One region of the Arthrobacter sp. KN11-1C genome, then DNA from elsewhere that is predicted to be linked to it. Evidence: riboswitches for the same ligand, from Rfam matches in the RefSeq annotation. Region 1 holds a riboswitch; each other region holds the start of a gene.
What was found. Region 1 has a riboswitch for S-adenosylmethionine ahead of ACSBOX_RS01730 (DUF1737 domain-containing protein). Riboswitches for the same ligand answer to the same signal wherever they lie in the genome.

Region 1 (4,080 bases):
GAACGCCCGGAGAAACCTGGTCTGCCTTCAGGATCGTGGCGTTGGCCTTGTCCGCCGTGCACGTGGTGATCACGTCGGCACCTTCCACTGCGTGGGCCGCCGAGCCCGCGATGGTGATGTCGAAGCCGAGGGGAGCCATGTTCCTGACGAACTTCTCCATCGCAGCCGGATCCGTGTCCCAGATCCTGACAGTGTTGATGCCCAGGGCCGCCCGGAAGGCCAGGGCCTGGAACTCCGATTGGGTACCGGTTCCGATCATCCCCATGACCCGGGAATCGGGGCGCGCGAGTTTCTTCGCGACCATCCCCGACGTAGCCGCCGTTCGCAGCGCGGTCAGCACTGTCATCTCCGCGAGGAACGTCGGATAGCCGTTATGGACGTCGGACAGGACACCGAAAGCTGTCACAGTCTGGAAGCCGCGCGCTGGATTCGAAGGGTGTCCGTTGACATACTTGAAGCCGTAGGTTTCCTGGTCACTTGTGGGCATCAGTTCGATGACGCCGAACGGGGTGTGACTCGCCACCCGCGGAGTCTTGTCAAAAGATTCCCATCGCCGGAAGTCGTCTTCCAAGTACTGAACCATCTCCGAAATGATGGTTTCCGGGCCTCGCCCGGCCGTCCAGCGGACCATATTGCGGACATCGACAAAGCGCGTCATGTGCGCTCCTTTCCCTCATAAGCACTGTTGCTACGAGGCTACGGAGTGGCGATATGCATCCACAATTGCCAAAGTACGTACTTTTCATTGAAAAAGTGCACAAAATGACGACGCAAGATGCACACAATGCTCATTCGGCTTGTCTCTGCCAAGCCAGCGGCTACCGCAGGACGGAGCTGAGCAGCAGGCTCGTCTCGCTATTGACGATCCCCTCGATCCCGCGGATCCTTCCCAGGACCTGGTCAAAATCGCTGAGGCTTTCCGTGCGCAGCTCAGCCACAAGGTCCCAGCCGCCATTCGTGGTGTGCAGTGCCCAAATCTCGGGAAGCCCCCTCAGCTGGCGAATGACCCTGTCGGCCGACCTTCCCTCCACGGCAATGAGCGCAATAGCCCGGATCGCAAGTGGATCGACTTCGTCGCGCACCCTCGCGGTGAAACCAACGATGGTTCCGGAGGAGACAAGGCGCTCGAGCCGGCTGTTCACAGTGGCCCTGGCGACGCCGAGCTGGCGCGCGAGGCTCGCGACAGATGCCCGGCCGTCCTCCCTGAGGGCGGAGAGGAGCTGGCGGTCAAGGTCGGTGAGTGCTGCCATAAAGATAAACGTATCGCCCATTCCCCAAGTGGGCCTGAGTCCGTAGGGTATCGACATGAGCATCTACATCAGCCCCGACTCTGCTGCATGGTCGCTGACGGCCATGGCAACTGGTGCGTCAGCGGGATCAATCGATGATGCGAACGGCATGTCCAACTTGATCAAGGAAATCTACGAGACAGAAGGTTTCGAAGCGCTGTCTGGCGTGGTTTTTGCCCTGGCTCATCACAACAGCCTCTCGCTGCACGCACTCGCCACGGCCACCGGGATTTCCGTGCACGAGTTGCTGGAAATCCGGAAGCATCAAGGTTCCACGTTTCATCACTCCCCCACAGGAGTAGCGTCGCGCTTTGATGCCGTTTCACCCCGGGTCCAGGCAAGTCTGGACCCGCTGCCTACAGAAACCGAGGCGTAGGGTCCTCGCCAGCGTGGCCCCACCCACTGGCTCCCCCGCCGGCTGCCTCCCGGTTACGGAACATGACGACGGCCGGTGATGCGGGCCGCCGTCGTGGATGTTATTTTTCTTCTTGAGTAATGAGCACCAGCGCGAAGCCCTGACTTGCTGGTCGGCAACCCTCTCTCCGGCGGGGTGCCTCAGGTGACTACTCGGCGTATCGACACTTTCGAACTGCAAGCGTGACTGAGGAGCACCAATGCCTGAACCCACCGAGGAAAAACTCTCCTACCGTCTCATCACGGGCCCTGACACCAAGGAATTCTGCGAGCGGATCTCCACCGCCCTCGCGGAGGGATACGTGTTGCACGGCAGCCCGGCCGCGACTTTCAACGGCACGGACGTGATTGTGGCGCAGGCCATCGTCCTGCCCGCGGCGATCGCGAGCGCGGATGCCGCCGTCGCCAATGCGGTGGATCAGCTTGACGAGGAGTTCGACGGCGAGGGCCACGCATGAGCTACGCAGGCGACCTCAGCCCGCACGACGCCTGGGCCAAGCTCGAGCAAGGCGCCATCCTGGTGGACGTCCGCACCGAAGGCGAGTGGGCACACATCGGGATCCCGGACACGAAAGCCACCGAGAACGATCCCTTGTTCATCCAGTGGAACCTGGCCGGCGGCATCCCCAACACCCGTTTCATCGAACAGCTGACGCAACAGGCTCCTGAGGCGGACGGCACCGAACTTGTCTTCCTCTGCCGCTCCGGCCAGCGCTCCATCGCCGCCGCGATCGCCGCAACCCAGGCCGGCTACACCGCCTACAACGTCCTCGAGGGTTTCGAGGGCGAACCGGACCGCTACGGCGAACGAACCGTGAATGGCTGGAAAAACCGTGGACTTCCGACGAACCTGGGGAACATCTAAGTGACTTTCAATCCTGACGCCGCCGGCTGGAGCCCTGACACCCAGGCAGTCCGCGGCGGTCTTGACCGTACCAACTTCCAGGAAACGTCCGAAGCCGTCTTCCTGAACTCCGGCTTCGTCTACGAGTCCGCCGCGGCCGCCGAGCGAGCGTTCACGGGCGAGGACGAACGCTTCGTCTACTCCCGTTACGGCAACCCCTCCGTCGCCACCTTCCAGGAGCGCCTCCGCCTGCTCGAAGGCACCGAAGCGTGCTTCGCGACGGCGTCGGGCATGTCCGCGGTCTTCACCGCCCTCGGTGCGTTGCTGGCTGCCGGCGACCGCGTGGTTGCCGCCCGCTCGCTCTTCGGTTCCTGCTTCGTGATCCTCAACGAGATCCTGCCGCGCTGGGGCGTCGAGACCGTCTTCGTCGACGGGCCGGACCTGGATCAGTGGCGTGCCGCGTTGTCCGAGCCGACAACGGCAGTGTTCTTCGAGTCGCCGTCGAACCCCATGCAGGAAATCGTGGACATCGCCGCGGTGAGCGAGCTTGCCCACGCGGCTGGCGCCACCGTCGTCGTCGACAACGTCTTCGCCACCCCCTTGCTGCAACGCTGCGGCGATCTCGGCGCAGACGTGATTGTCTACTCGGGCACTAAGCACATCGATGGCCAAGGCCGGGTCCTTGGCGGAGCGATCCTGGGCACCAAGGAGTTCATCGACGGGCCGGTCAAGCAACTCATGCGGCACACCGGGCCGTCCCTTTCCGCGTTCAACGCCTGGGTCCTGACCAAAGGCCTGGAGACGATGGCCCTGCGCGTCAATCACTCCTCGGCATCTGCTTTGCGGATCGCCGAATGGCTTGAGGCACAACCGGCCATCAGCTGGGTCAAGTACCCGCTGCTGAAGTCGCACCCGCAGCACGAGCTCGCCGCGAAGCAAATGAAGGCCGGCGGAACCGTGCTCACCTTCGAACTGCTCCCCTCCGCGGGGCGATCGGCGAAGGAGGCTGCCTTCGCGCTGCTGGACGGGCTCGCCGTCATCGACATCTCGAACAACCTGGGCGACTCCAAGTCCCTCATCACCCACCCCGCCACCACCACGCACCGCGCCATGGGTCCGGAAGGCCGCGCAGCAATTGGCCTGAGCGACGGCGTCGTGCGGCTTTCGGTGGGGCTGGAAGATGTGGACGACCTCATCGGGGACCTTGAGCGGGCCCTCAAACAGGCCTAGCCCGGCGCTTCGCGCCAGTCTTGGCGCACCCAGGTGAGGACGGGCTGCGGCTTGGTGTCGCTCTCGTCCCGCTCTGAGCGCATCGTGATCTGAACAGCGTGCTCGACGACGGCGGCCAGCCCGGCGGCGTCGGGCGCGTCCCCGTTGGTGCCGCTCCAGCGCCCGGCAACACCACGCTGTTCGATGGCGCCGTTGCCACGGCCCAGAATGGCTGCCACGCCGGTTTGGACCAAGTCGAATTCACCCTGTTCGGCGAGCACAGGTTCCAGATACTCCACCAAGGACCAGACGACGTCCGCGGCG
Region 2 (4,080 bases), 1.2 Mb from region 1:
AGCTCTGCGTGAGATAGGGCAGCGGGATGACCTCGTCCTCGGCATGTTCCAGATGTTCGAAGAGATACCACCGGAGATTGCCCATGACCTTCGCCCGGGTGGCATCGTTCGCCCTCAGATAATAGCTGCGCGACTTCACGAGTTCGAGGATGTCTGCCGGAGCCAAGGGATCCTCCCAGCGCGTGACGTGGTTTTCGAGGCCGGTGAACTCGGGGCCCACCACTGGCCGGAAGTCCGGTTTGTGGACATCGCCGGCATGCATGATGCGGGACAGGCGATGGACCCAGGGCACCGAAGTGTCCAATTGGTTCCAGATCAAGCCGATGACGCCCTGGGGTCGAAGGATCCGGGCGATCTCAGTGCTCGCGGCGAGCGGATCGCACCAGTGCCAGGCTTGGGCAACGCTGACGACGTCGAATGCTGAGTCCGCCAGCCCGGTTGCCTCAGCCGTGCCCTCCAGGGCGATCACCTGTGGATACCCTTTGCGCAGCTGGGTGAGCATGTCCGTGGAGGGGTCCACTGCGGACACCGCCAGCCCCCGCTCGACGAGCAGCGAGGTGAACTTTCCGGTGCCGGCGCCGATGTCTGCCGCGTCCCGAGCCCCCTCCGGCAGCAGCCAGTCAGCTGAATCCGCAGGGTAGCCCGGCCGGACCCGCTCATAGTGTTCTCCGCCGTCCTGGAAACTGCGGCCGAGTTCGAGTCGCCGTTCCTCATATAGCCTGGGGCCGGCTGAGGTGCCTTTGGGTCGCGGGGCCACGCGGGAACTCCTTCGTAGGACAGGAAAAATACCCTACGAATCTACCGCAATCAGTCGGTGCTGCAGGGTGCGGCGCCCGCGGTCCCGGGGGTGTTGGGAGCCCACTCCGGGTAGCTGCGGTGGTCGTTCGCAGGGACCCAACGCCCGGCATCCACCACGTAGTCCCAGCCGAGGCCATTGCTCTTGAGCGCCTGGATGCCCGCGATGAGCCGGGTGGCGTCTTCCAAACGCGACCCCACGCCGAAGCTGGCACGCAGCGATCCGGAGGGAAGGCCGAGGCGCTTGAGCAGCGGGTGCGCGCAAAAGCGTCCGTCCCGCAGGCCGATGCCATGCTCGGCCGCAAGATAGGCCGCGACGAGTCCGGCGTCGTAGCCCTGGAGCGAGAAGTTCACGACGCCGATCGTGTCCTGGGGATCGGTGTCGCTGAAGATCTGGTGCACGGTCACGCCGTCGATTTGCTTGAGGCCCTCGACAAGGTGCGAGCGGATGGCGGCCTCGTGGGCGTGCCATTCATCGTGGTCGAGGCTGGCAATGACCTGAGTGGCCCGGGCCAGGGTGGCCGCGCCCAGCACGTTCGGAGAGCCCCCTTCGTGCCTTGCCGGCCCCGTGGCCCAGCTGACGGAATCAAGGCGTGCCTCGCGGACCGCGCCGCCTCCTGCCAGGTGCGGCGTGCCGGCGTCGAGCCAGTCTGGGCGGCCCACCAGCACACCGGCGCCGAACGGTGCATAGAGCTTGTGCCCCGAGAAGACCAGGTAGTCCACCTCCGCGGCGGCGATATCGATGCGGCGGTGCGGTGCGAGTTGCGCCGCGTCCACCACGATCCGCGCCCCGAATTCGTGGGCCAAGGCAGCGAGTTCCTTGATGGGCAGGATTTCGCCGGTCACGTTCGACGCGCCGGTGACTGCCAGGAGGCTGACGCCACCCTGGGAGAGCGCCGTGCGGACAGCCGCAACAGTCTCCGACAACGTTCCGGCGGCAACGATGCTGCGGTGGGGAACACCTTGCCATGGGAGCAGATTGGCGTGGTGCTCGATGTCCAGGTACAGGACTTCGCCCGTATGCCTGCCGTCCTCAACCGGCAAGCAACCCGCCAGCAGATTGAGGGAGTCAGTGGTGTTGCGCGTGAAAATGACGGAATCGTCCGGCCTGCCGCCAACGAAGTCACGAACGATGTTGCGGGCATTCTCGTAGACCGACGTGCTGATTTGGGAGGCATAGCCGGCGCCGCGGTGGACGCTCGCGTAGTACGGCAGGATTTCGTTGAGGTACGCGGAGACCACGGTCAGCGCAGGTGCGGAAGCGCCGTAGTCGAGGTTGGCGTAGCGGATCTGGCCGCCCTGGATCAAGGGCGCCTGCAGCTCCGCTCCGGTGACTGCGGCCAGTGGGCGCGACGCCGGAGTCCGGGACTCACCGTGCCGCTGCCCAGGATCGTGGTGCTGCGAAAGAGCCGTGGAAGAAATTGTGGCTGTGCTCATGGGACCTCACTCAAGAGGGACCCCTGCGTGCAGGGGGTCCGCGCTTGCCGCATCCGTTCCGGACCGGCCGGGTCGTCACCCGGGGCACCCCGCCGCGATGGAGGGTTGCCGGCCAGCAAACCGGGGTTTCGCGCTGGCACTCGTGACCTGTAAAGAGCGTAGGACACCGGCAAGGCCGGTTCCAATGTGACCGCGATTGTTAAGCGGATTGTTACACCGCCCGAAAAATGTGCCTTCAGCCGAAGAAAAAGCAACGGACGCCCCGGAAAAGGGACGTCCGCCGTCGTTTGTTCAGTGAATGGGGTGGATCAGAGCAAGTCGTCGAGTTCGGGGTTGAGCCTCTTGAGCACCTCGGAGTGCAGGATCGAGTTAGTGGCGACGGCGTTTCCGCCGAAGGGGCCATCCGCGCCATCCAGAGACGTGAAGCGTCCGCCGGCCTCGGTCACGATCGGCACCAAGGCCGCCATGTCGTAGACCTGGAGTTCCGGTTCGGCGGCGATGTCCACGGCGCCCTCGGCCACGAGGCAGTAGGACCAGAAATCGCCGTACGCACGGCTGCGCCAGACATCGTTCTCGAGGCCCAGGAAGTTGTCCAGCTTCTCGTGCTGCTTCCACTCGGAAAGCTCGGAGTAGGAGAGCGAGGCGTCTTCGAGCCGGGACACGTTGGAAACTTTCAACCGGGTGGCCGCCGCCAGCGACCGGCCCATGTAGGCGCCGGAGCCCTTGGCCGCCCACCAACGCTTGCCGAGCGCCGGAGCGCTCACGAGGCCGACTACTACCTCGCCCTCGTCCACGAGGGCGATCAGCGTTGCCCACACGGGTACGCCACGCACGAAGTTCTTGGTCCCGTCGATGGGATCGATGATCCAACGCCTCGAGCCGTGGCCCGTGCTGCCGAATTCTTCCCCCAGGACGGCGTCACGGGGGCGGGAACGGGAGAGCTGCCCGCGGATTGCTTCCTCGGCGGCTTTGTCGGCGTCGGTGACCGGGCTCAGGTCGGGTTTGGTCTCCACCTGAAGGTCCAGGGCCTTGAACCGCTCCATTGTCAGGGAATCGACGGAGTCGGCCAGGACGTGTGCCAGCCGCAGGTCGTCGTTGTAGCTCGAATCGGGTTGGGTCATGGTTCCAAACTACCGTCTCTTCGCCGGTGAGCCGGGGAGGTAGGACGGCAGCGGCGCAGTTAGTTGACCGTACCCAGTTCCTTGGTTTCCTGTGCTTCCATGCGCGGGTCCGCGCCGAGGAGCCGGCGCAACGATGCCAGGCGGGCCGGGCCCGACTCTCCGGCATGGCCATCGGCGACCCACGAATCCAGGCCGCATCGAACAGCGTTGGCATCGTGCTTGCAGCCGCGCTCGCACATTTCGGTCCCGGGTTCGAGGTCCGGGAAGGCATGCAGGATACGGTCCGGGTTCACGTGGGCGAGGCCGAAGGAACGGATGCCCGGGGTATCGATGATCCAGCTTCCGCCGGGGGCGTCGCTGAGCTTCAGGGCAAGGGCAGACGAGGAGGTGTGCCGTCCGCGCCCCGTCACCGCGTTGACCCCGCCGGTGGCGCGCTCGGCCCCGGTCAGGGCGTTCACCATGGTGGACTTCCCGACGCCGGAATGGCCCAGGAGCACGGTGACCTTGCCGTCGAGGTAGTCCCGCAACTGGCCGACGGCGTCACTGTCGAGGCGGGCGGACAAACCGTCGTCCGACCGGGCGTCGATGCCGGAGGCGCCGGCGTCGGCCGTCCGGCTGATGATGATGGGGAAACCGAGGCTCACGTAGTTGGCGAGCAGTTCTGTCGGATCCTTGACATCCGCTTTGGTGACGAGCAGCAGCGGCTCGATTCCGGCGTCGTATGCTG
Region 3 (4,080 bases), 1.8 Mb from region 1:
GACAACTTCCAGGTATTTGTGGTCAGCAAGGGGAATGATCATGTTCCGGGTACCAAAGCGCGGATGCACTCCGCCCCGGACTGCGTCCACTCCCAATGCTGCGGAAATCCGCTCGGTGGTGGCCAACAGGCCATCTCGTTCACAAGCGTAAGAGACGTGATCCATGCGCATGGCTTCATCTTGGCACTTTGTGATGGAGCTCTCAGCTAAGTCAAGCCTAACCAAGGTGGGATGTGTCGAAAAGGCAGCTCAGGGTCACTTCAGGACGCGCCGGGAAAGAAAACTTCCGTGTTCGTCATAAAGCTTCCGGAGCCCGCAATGCCGTCCCTAGACTGGCGGCAACCGATCGCCGGCATGCTGAACCCTTCAGCCCGGCATGCTGAACCCTTCAGCCCGGCAGGCTGAACCCTTCAGCCCGGCAGGCTGAAGCACGGCAAGAGCCCAGACAACCAGGAGTCCGCATGTCCCAAGGATGGTCATTCGAAACGCGCCAAATCCATGCCGGCCAGGAGCCGGACGCCGCTACCGGCGCCCGTGCCCTGCCCATCTACCAGACGACGTCGTTCGTCTTCCCCAGCGCGGAAAGCGCGGCCAACCGTTTTGCGCTCGCCGAGCTGGCGCCCATCTACACCCGGATCGGCAACCCCACGCAGGATGCCGTGGAGCAGCGCATAGCGAGCCTGGAGGGTGGCTTGGCGGCCCTCCTGCTGAGCTCCGGCCAGGCCGCGGAAACCTTCGCCATCCTCAACGTGGCCGAGGCCGGTGACCACGTGGTCGCCAGCCCGAGCCTCTACGGCGGCACCTACAACCTGCTGGCCCATACGCTGAAGAAATTCGGCATCTCCGTGACCTTCGTCGAGGACCCGGACAACCTCGACCACTGGCGGGACGCGGTGCAGCCAAACACCAAGCTGTTCTTCGCCGAAGTCGTCTCCAACCCCCGGCAGGACGTCTTGGACATCGAGGGCGTCTCCCGCATCGCCCATGAGGCCGGAGTCCCGCTGGTCGTGGACAATACCCTCGCCACTCCCTACCTGATCCGGCCGATCGAGTGGGGCGCGGACATCGTGGTGCACTCGGCCACGAAGTACCTGGGTGGGCACGGATCTGCCATTGCCGGTGTCATCGTAGACTCCGGCAACTTCGATTTCGGGAAGGACCCCGAGCGGTTCCCCAACTTCAACACACCGGATCCCAGCTACAACGGCCTGGTCTACGCCCGCGACCTCGGCAAGGACGGGGCCCTCGGGGCGAACCTCTCCTACATCCTCAAGGCCCGGGTCCAACTCCTGCGCGACCTCGGCTCGGCGGTTTCCCCGTTCAACGCGTTCCTGATCTCCCAAGGCATCGAAACCCTCAGCCTCCGGGTGGAACGCCACGTGGACAATGCCACCAAAGTGGCGCACTGGCTCGAAGGGCGCGACGACGTCGAATCGGTTGCGTACGCGGGGCTGCCTTCCAGCCCGTGGTTTGAGCGGGGCCGGAAGTACGGCCCCAAGGGCACCGGCGCCGTGGTGTCCTTCACCATCAACGGCGGGGTCGAAGCCGGCAAGCGCTTCGTGGACGCCCTGGAACTGCATTCGCACGTGGCCAACATCGGCGACGTCCGCTCGTTGGTCATCCACCCGGCGTCGACGACGCACAGCCAGCTAACGCCGGAACAGCAGGCCATTGCGGGAGTGACCCCTGGCCTGGTGCGGCTGTCCGTCGGAATCGAGCACATCGACGACATCCTCGCGGACCTCGAGTCGGGATTCCGGGCAGCCAAGAGCGCCTAGCGCGGACCCGGACGGGATACGAGGCTGGTCGGCGACGCAAGATGAATCTTCGCCGGCCAGCCTTCGCAACCCCCGCTTCGTGAACAAAACGCGGCCAAGTGTCACAAAGATGTCATAATCTTCGTCAGGAGGGGTCCGTTTTTCCTAGACTCTTCCTATAGGTCATGAGTGCCAGCGACAGCCCCGGCTTGCTGGCCGGCAACCCTCCATTCGCGGCGGGGTGCCCCGGGTGAAGACCTGGCCCTTCGCTGTGTTGGCGGCGGGCAAGCGCGATGTGAGGTGTCAACGAATGACAATTGCTGCAACAGCCATACCCCTTTCCGGTACCCAGGACGGAACCCTCAAGTACGTTTCCGTGGGCGGACTCGAGCTGGAGGCCGGAGGTTCCCTCCCGGACGTCGTCCTTGCGTACGAGACGTGGGGGCGGCTCAACGCAGACGCTTCCAACGCTGTCCTCGTGGAACACGCCCTCACCGGCAGCACCCATGTGGCCCGCGGCGAGAGCGACGAAGAAGGCTGGTGGGAGCAACTCGTGGGTCCCGGCGCCACCATCGACACGGACCGCTACTTCGTGGTTTCCGTCAACATTGTGGGGGGCTGCTACGGCAGCACCGGGCCGTCGTCGAGCGCTCCCGACGGCAAGCCGTGGGGCTCCCGCTTCCCGCTCGTGACCCTTCGCGACAGCACGGTAGCCGAGGCCAGGCTGGCCGACGCCTTGGGGATCCACAGCTGGCACACCGTCGTGGGCGGGTCCATGGGCGGTGCCCGTGCACTGGAATGGGCCGTCGGCTATCCGGACCGTGTCAAGCGATGCGCCGTGATCTCCATCGGGGCGTACAGCACTGCCGAGCAGATCGCGTTCGCACAGGCCCAGACGCTCGCCATCCGGCAGGACGCCGACTTCAACGGCGGAGACTACTACGGCCATGCCGCCCCCGAGGCGGGCCTGGCCCTGGCCCGGCGGATTGCCCACATCACCTATCGCTCGGCAGACGAGCTGGACTTCCGCTTCGGCCGGAACGCCCAGGGCGGCGAGGCACCACTCCAGGCTGCCGCGTTGGGGGACCGGGGCCGCTACCAGGTGGAGAGCTACCTGGACCACCAGGGAAGCAAGCTGGTCCAGCGCTTCGACGCCAATAGCTACATCGCCATTACCGAAGCGCTCATGAGCCACGACATCACGCGCGGCCGGGGCTCGCTGGAGGACGCGCTGGCCGTGGCCACGGCGACGTTCTTCGTGGCCTCGGTGGACTCGGACCGGCTCTATTTCCCGGAGCAATCCCGCGAGCTCGCCAAGGCCCTGCCCGGCGAGGTCCCTGTTCACGTGATCGAGGCGCCGATCGGGCACGACGGTTTCCTCACCGAGATCGGACAGCTCGGCCCCCAGCTGCGCGAAGCCTTTTTCGGATAGCGCGCCTTTTCCGCTGAATCAGCCGTTCATGATCTCCTGGCGGAGTTTCATGTAGTCCTCCATGGCGATTTTCCCGTCGCTGTACTTCTGGTCCAGTTCGGCCAGTTTCCGTGCCCGGTACCCTTGGGGCGCGCTGCTCGGCTGGGGAGCGCCGCCCGCTTGCGGAGCAGCCGACGACGGCGGAGCGGCCTGCGACGGCGGAGCGGCCTGCGGTGCGGGCGTCGCCATCGGGTTTTGGGGCGCAGGCGGGATGACCACCGGGGGTTGTTCCGGGTATCCGACCGGGTAGTGCTGTGGAGGGTAGGGCTGCCCGGGGTAATCCTGCGGAGGATAGGGCTGCCCAAGGTAATCCTGCGGAGGGAAGTCCTGGATCCTGCGCTGGCGCGATCGGTTGTACATGCGGATCCCCATGGGAATCAGCCAAGAGCAGACGATGATCCAGAAGATCAGATTGTTCACGGCGGAGGCCTCCCTGTCTTTCACCAGCTTAGCCCCGCTCCCTGTGGCTAAGCTCGCGGTTCGCGCTCAGCTCCCGGGCAGGAGCGTGTCGGCAGGACCGAAGACGGGTCCCGGCGTCGGGCGTTTCGGCAGGATCCCGTCACCGGAGGAGCGGTGCCTGATCCGGCGGATGACCCACGGGACAAAGTATTCGCGTGCCCAGACGAGGTCGCCTGAGCGGGCTTCGCGCCAACTGCGCTGGGGGAGAGGTTTGGGGTAGAGCGGTTCGAGGTTGTGCGGCACATTGAGTGAGTCGAGGACCATCGCGGCGACGGTGTGATGGCCGAGGGGCGAGAAGTGGAGGCGGTCTTCGTCCCACATCTGGGAGTTGGAAAGCTGCCTCAAGGACCACATGTCAGCCACCACGGCATCATGGCGGGCGGCCACGGTGCG
Region 4 (4,080 bases), 1.4 Mb from region 1:
TGGGCCGCCGCTGCGGAGGCGGCGGGCCGCCGTCGTACCCGTAGTTTGAATGCAAGTCTTCCCCCAAATGCTTGATCCCGCCGCCCCGGCGGGCCGGCGCTGCTAACCGATAACAGCGCCGAAGACGAGGCCCAGCCCATACGTGGCCGCGGCCGCACCGAGTCCGATGGCGAGCTGCCGGAGACCGCGGGTCAGCGGCGAGGTTCCGGACAGCAAGCCGACGACGGCGCCCGTCGACAGAAGCGCGATGCCCACCAGCGTACCGGCCACGGCAAGCGCCGAGAAGCCCGTCATGCCGAAGATGAACGGCAGGATGGGCACGATGGCGCCCGAAGCGAAGAAGCAGAAGCTCGAGATCGCGGCGCCCCACGCGGAGCCGACGGCCTCGTGCTCATTGACGGTTTCTTCAACTTCGGGGTGGAGCGAGAGGCTTGGATCGCAATCGCAGCTGTAGAGTCCCATGCGCTCGGCGGCCCGGTGTTCGGCGGCTTCGCGGGACATGCCCCTGGCCAAGTACACGAGCACCAGTTCATTGTGTTCGATGTCCAGGGCCGGGGCTGCGGTCAGTGTGGCCTGGGTGGGGCGGGTGGCCTTGAGGAGCTCGAGCTGGGAGCGGACCGAGACATACTCGCCCGCACCCATGGACAGCGCTCCCGCCAGCAAGCCGGCGACGCCGCTGAACAGGACCACAGTTGCGGGGACCCCGGTGGCCGCCATGCCCATCACGAGGGAAAGGTTGCTGACCAGGCCGTCGTTGGCGCCGAATACGGCAGCGCGGAAGGTTCCGGACAACCTGTTGCGGCCGCGCGTCGCCAGGCCGCGGACTACTTCTTCGTGGATCTGTTCGTCGGCCGCCATGGCGCGGGTTGCCGCTGGATCCTTCGCATAGGGCGAGCGCCCTTCAGCCCGTTGGGCGAGGGCCAGCACGAACACCGATCCGAAGTTCCGGGCCAGGAAGCCAAGCATTTGGCTTCGAGCGGAGGCCGCCTTCGGCATGCCGGCATGTTCGCCGAGGAGCTTGAGCCAGTGTGCCTCATGGCGGCCCTCGGCCTCTGCGAGGGCCAAAAGGATTTCGCGCTCCTCGCCGTCGCGGCGCTGCGCCAGTTGGCGGTACACGGCGGCTTCGGCCCGTTCGTCGGCCAGGTACTGCCGCCAACGCTTGATGTCCGACGACGACGGGGGAGTCTTGGGGGCTGCTGCGTCTTGGGACAGACTGCTTGGGTCCGAGGGATTGTCTGAATGCGAGGGTTTTGTGTGCGGGTGCACCGGGACTCCTGGGTTGCTGGGGCGGGCTTCATCGCCTCATTGCAGCTCCACTTTATCGCCAATTTCCGCGGTTTTTCGGCTGGCAATCCTCACTGGACTTTTTAGGCGCGCCTCAAAAACCGGGAGGCTCGCGGGAGACCTTGACCGCCGCAGGGGGCAGTGCTGGGATGGATGGACAGGGTCCACGAATTGGCGGGGTGGCGTTGGATCGGCTGCCTCATGTGCCTGTGCGATGGGCTCAGTGGCACGTCGAACGGAGGTTGCACCATGGACAGCACCGAGACCCACGCCCGCCATCCCGACCGGCCCACGGTCGAGGCCGATCCCGCCTACGACTACAACGAGGACCTGGCCGTGGACGAAGACTGGGAGGAACAGGCCGAGGTCCTTGACGACGACGAACGGCCGGTCGCGCTCGACGCCGACGAACACCGTGAGTCGGAAGTGATCGAATAGCCCCGGCCCGCTGAAACCCGGCTCGCTGAACTTGGCCGCTAAAACGCGCTAGCTAAAACGCGCTCAAGATGAAGTGCTTCTGCACGCCCGCACGATGCCCGGTTGCCGCAACCGTGAGGGTAAGTTTCCGCGTGGCCGGGAACCAGCGGGCGGGCTGGACTGCTTTTGAAAGCGCTTCGGTGATGAGTCGCGGCTCATGATGCCAATAGCGTTCCAGGTTTCCGTCCACCACGAACGTAATGGAGCCTTGGGAGAGGTCGACGCCGGGAATCACCCGGACGAACTCGTCCACCCGCCGGAAGCGGGGCAACAAGAGGGTGCTGGACTGGGTAGTGTGCGCGGTTGTGGCGGTAGCGCCGTTTTCGAAAGGCATGGCCTTCTCCTGTGGAGTTGCTCTTGCCCGTTCGGTTGTCTCTGGTCCGAACCGGGCCGCTTCTTCATCCGAACCACCCGTGAACATGGGGTTGGCGTGTGGCAAGTCGGAGCTTGGCGCCACATCTCTTGAAGCTGTTCCTACTGTACATGCGACAGCGGCGCCGCACCTCTCGAAGGAGAAGGTGCGGCGCCGCCGTCGTACGAGGTTTTGTGAAACTTAGTGGCTGGCCACCGGGTGGGCTTCCAAGGGGAGTTCCTCCGCGGCCGCTCCGGCAACGCGGCGGTCCCAGGCTTCGCGGACCGCGGGCTCGGTGGGCGGCGTGAGGAGGGAGACCACGAAGTAGACGGCGAACGAGGCGCCGAGGCCCCAGTAGATGGGGTCGTTGGCGTAGACGCCGTCTTCGCTGGGGATGATTCCGGTGGCGTAGGCGATCAGCAAGGCAAGGGTCAGTACGGACCCGACCGCCATGGACCAGGCTGCGGCAATACCTGTACCGCGCTTCCAGACCAAGCCGCCCAGGATGGCAACAAGCAGGCCACCTACCAGGATGTCGTAGGCGATGGTCAGGGCTACCACGACGTCTTGCGCCGCCATCGAGATCAGTACTGCCACGATGCCCAGGCCAAGGACCCAGTAGCGGTTGGCCTTGACGTCATGCTCGGGATTCTCGGTGTCGCTGGTGTTGATTGTCTTGCCGAACCAGCTGGCCACGAACGGGACCACGTCGGCGCGCGCAACGGTGGCTGCGGCGATGAGGGCTCCGGACGCGGTGGACATCATGGCGGCGACTGCTGCGGCCATGACAAGTCCGCCGATGCCGATCGGCAGGATGTGCGTGGCTACCTCGGCGTAGACGACGTCCTTGCCAAGGGCCTTGACGTCGATGTTCGGCAGGGCCACCCGGGCGGCCAGGCCGATCAATGCGCCGGCGACGCCGTACAAGACGCAGTAGATGCCGGCGGTGGCGCCGCCCCATCGGGCCACCTTGGGGGTCTTCGCGGTGAAGACGCGCTGCCAGATGTCCTGGCCGATCAGCAGGCCCAGGGTGTAGACGACGAAGTACGTGATGATGGTCTGGGCTCCGATGCCGTCCAGCTGGAAGAAGCTGGCGTCAACGCGGGCACGGATGCCGTCGAAGCCGCCTGCGGCGTTGAGGACGAACGGGAGCATGAGGAAGAAAATGCCCACGGTCTTGATGATGAACTGCACCTGGTCGGCGAGGGTGATGGACCACATGCCGCCGATGGTGGAGTAGACCAGGACGATGGCGCCGCCGACGGCGATGGCGAGCCAGCGCTCCCAGCCGAAGAGGACGACGAAGATGGTGGCGTAGGCGCCCGTGGACGTAGCGCACAGCATGAGGGTGTAGGCGAGCATGACGATGCCGGAGGTCTGCGTGGCGCGCTGGCCGTACCGCAGGCTCAGCATCTGGGAGACCGTGTAGATCTTGAGCCGCTGGATGGTGCCGGCGAAAAGCAGGCTCAGGAGGAGGACGCCCGAACCAATGGCCACCACCAGCCACATGCCGGAGACGCCGAACTTGTAGCCGAGGCCGACGCCGCCAACCGTCGATGCGCCGCCAAGGACGACGGCGGCCATCGTGCCGGTGTAGAGCATCGGACCGAGGCGGCGTCCTGCCACCAGGAAGTCGCTGTTGTTCTTGGTGCGCGACTTGCCCCACCAGCCGAAGGCCAGCATGGCGAGCAAATACACCACCACGATCGCAATATTGATGAACGAAGAGTCCACGGTTGGCTCCTGAAAGTGATGCGCAGAGCTCTGGGGGATTCCGACGCCGGTCCGCGGGGTTTCGTGCGGGGTTGCGGAAGGTCTCTGCGCTGGTGAGTGGGGAGAGTAGCCTGTGACGTGTGCCTCACAAACAACACTTGTTGCCTATGAGGATACGTAGTGATGCGAGTAACAGTCAAGGCGTTGCCGTGCGCAGCGGGCGCAACGGCGGTCCTCCAGCCATCCGGAGGCCC

Region 2: linked by a shared signal. The riboswitch ahead of ACSBOX_RS07120 (aminotransferase class V-fold PLP-dependent enzyme) and the one ahead of ACSBOX_RS01730 (DUF1737 domain-containing protein) in region 1 are both predicted to bind S-adenosylmethionine.
Region 3: linked by a shared signal. The riboswitch ahead of metX (homoserine O-acetyltransferase MetX) and the one ahead of ACSBOX_RS01730 (DUF1737 domain-containing protein) in region 1 are both predicted to bind S-adenosylmethionine.
Region 4: linked by a shared signal. The riboswitch ahead of ACSBOX_RS16360 (hypothetical protein) and the one ahead of ACSBOX_RS01730 (DUF1737 domain-containing protein) in region 1 are both predicted to bind S-adenosylmethionine.

What each region holds. Positions count from the first base shown of each region.
Region 1 is NZ_CP197467.1:353,077-357,156, reverse strand. It holds gene ACSBOX_RS01745 (ornithine cyclodeaminase) at 1-658, opposite strand, end outside; gene ACSBOX_RS01740 (Lrp/AsnC family transcriptional regulator) at 819-1,250, opposite strand; gene ACSBOX_RS01735 (hypothetical protein) at 1,306-1,665, shown strand; SAM riboswitch class IV at 1,781-1,893, shown strand; gene ACSBOX_RS01730 (DUF1737 domain-containing protein) at 1,904-2,161, shown strand; gene ACSBOX_RS01725 (rhodanese-like domain-containing protein) at 2,158-2,568, shown strand; gene ACSBOX_RS01720 (O-succinylhomoserine sulfhydrylase) at 2,569-3,777, shown strand; gene ACSBOX_RS01715 (glutamate--cysteine ligase 2) at 3,774-4,080, opposite strand, start outside.
Region 2 is NZ_CP197467.1:1,520,124-1,524,203, forward strand. It holds gene ACSBOX_RS07115 (class I SAM-dependent methyltransferase) at 1-757, opposite strand, end outside; gene ACSBOX_RS07120 (aminotransferase class V-fold PLP-dependent enzyme) at 808-2,232, opposite strand; SAM riboswitch class IV at 2,268-2,380, opposite strand; gene hisN (histidinol-phosphatase) at 2,541-3,353, opposite strand; gene rsgA (ribosome small subunit-dependent GTPase A) at 3,413-4,080, opposite strand, start outside.
Region 3 is NZ_CP197467.1:3,093,660-3,097,739, reverse strand. It holds gene ACSBOX_RS14575 (VOC family protein) at 1-171, opposite strand, end outside; gene ACSBOX_RS14570 (bifunctional o-acetylhomoserine/o-acetylserine sulfhydrylase) at 462-1,778, shown strand; SAM riboswitch class IV at 1,939-2,054, shown strand; gene metX (homoserine O-acetyltransferase MetX) at 2,068-3,189, shown strand; gene ACSBOX_RS14560 (hypothetical protein) at 3,208-3,648, opposite strand; gene ACSBOX_RS14555 (SGNH/GDSL hydrolase family protein) at 3,715-4,080, opposite strand, start outside.
Region 4 is NZ_CP197467.1:3,502,061-3,506,140, reverse strand. It holds gene ACSBOX_RS16370 (VIT1/CCC1 transporter family protein) at 103-1,212, opposite strand; gene ACSBOX_RS16365 (hypothetical protein) at 1,534-1,722, shown strand; gene ACSBOX_RS16360 (hypothetical protein) at 1,775-2,095, opposite strand; SAM riboswitch class IV at 2,110-2,229, opposite strand; gene ACSBOX_RS16355 (sodium:solute symporter) at 2,315-3,847, opposite strand.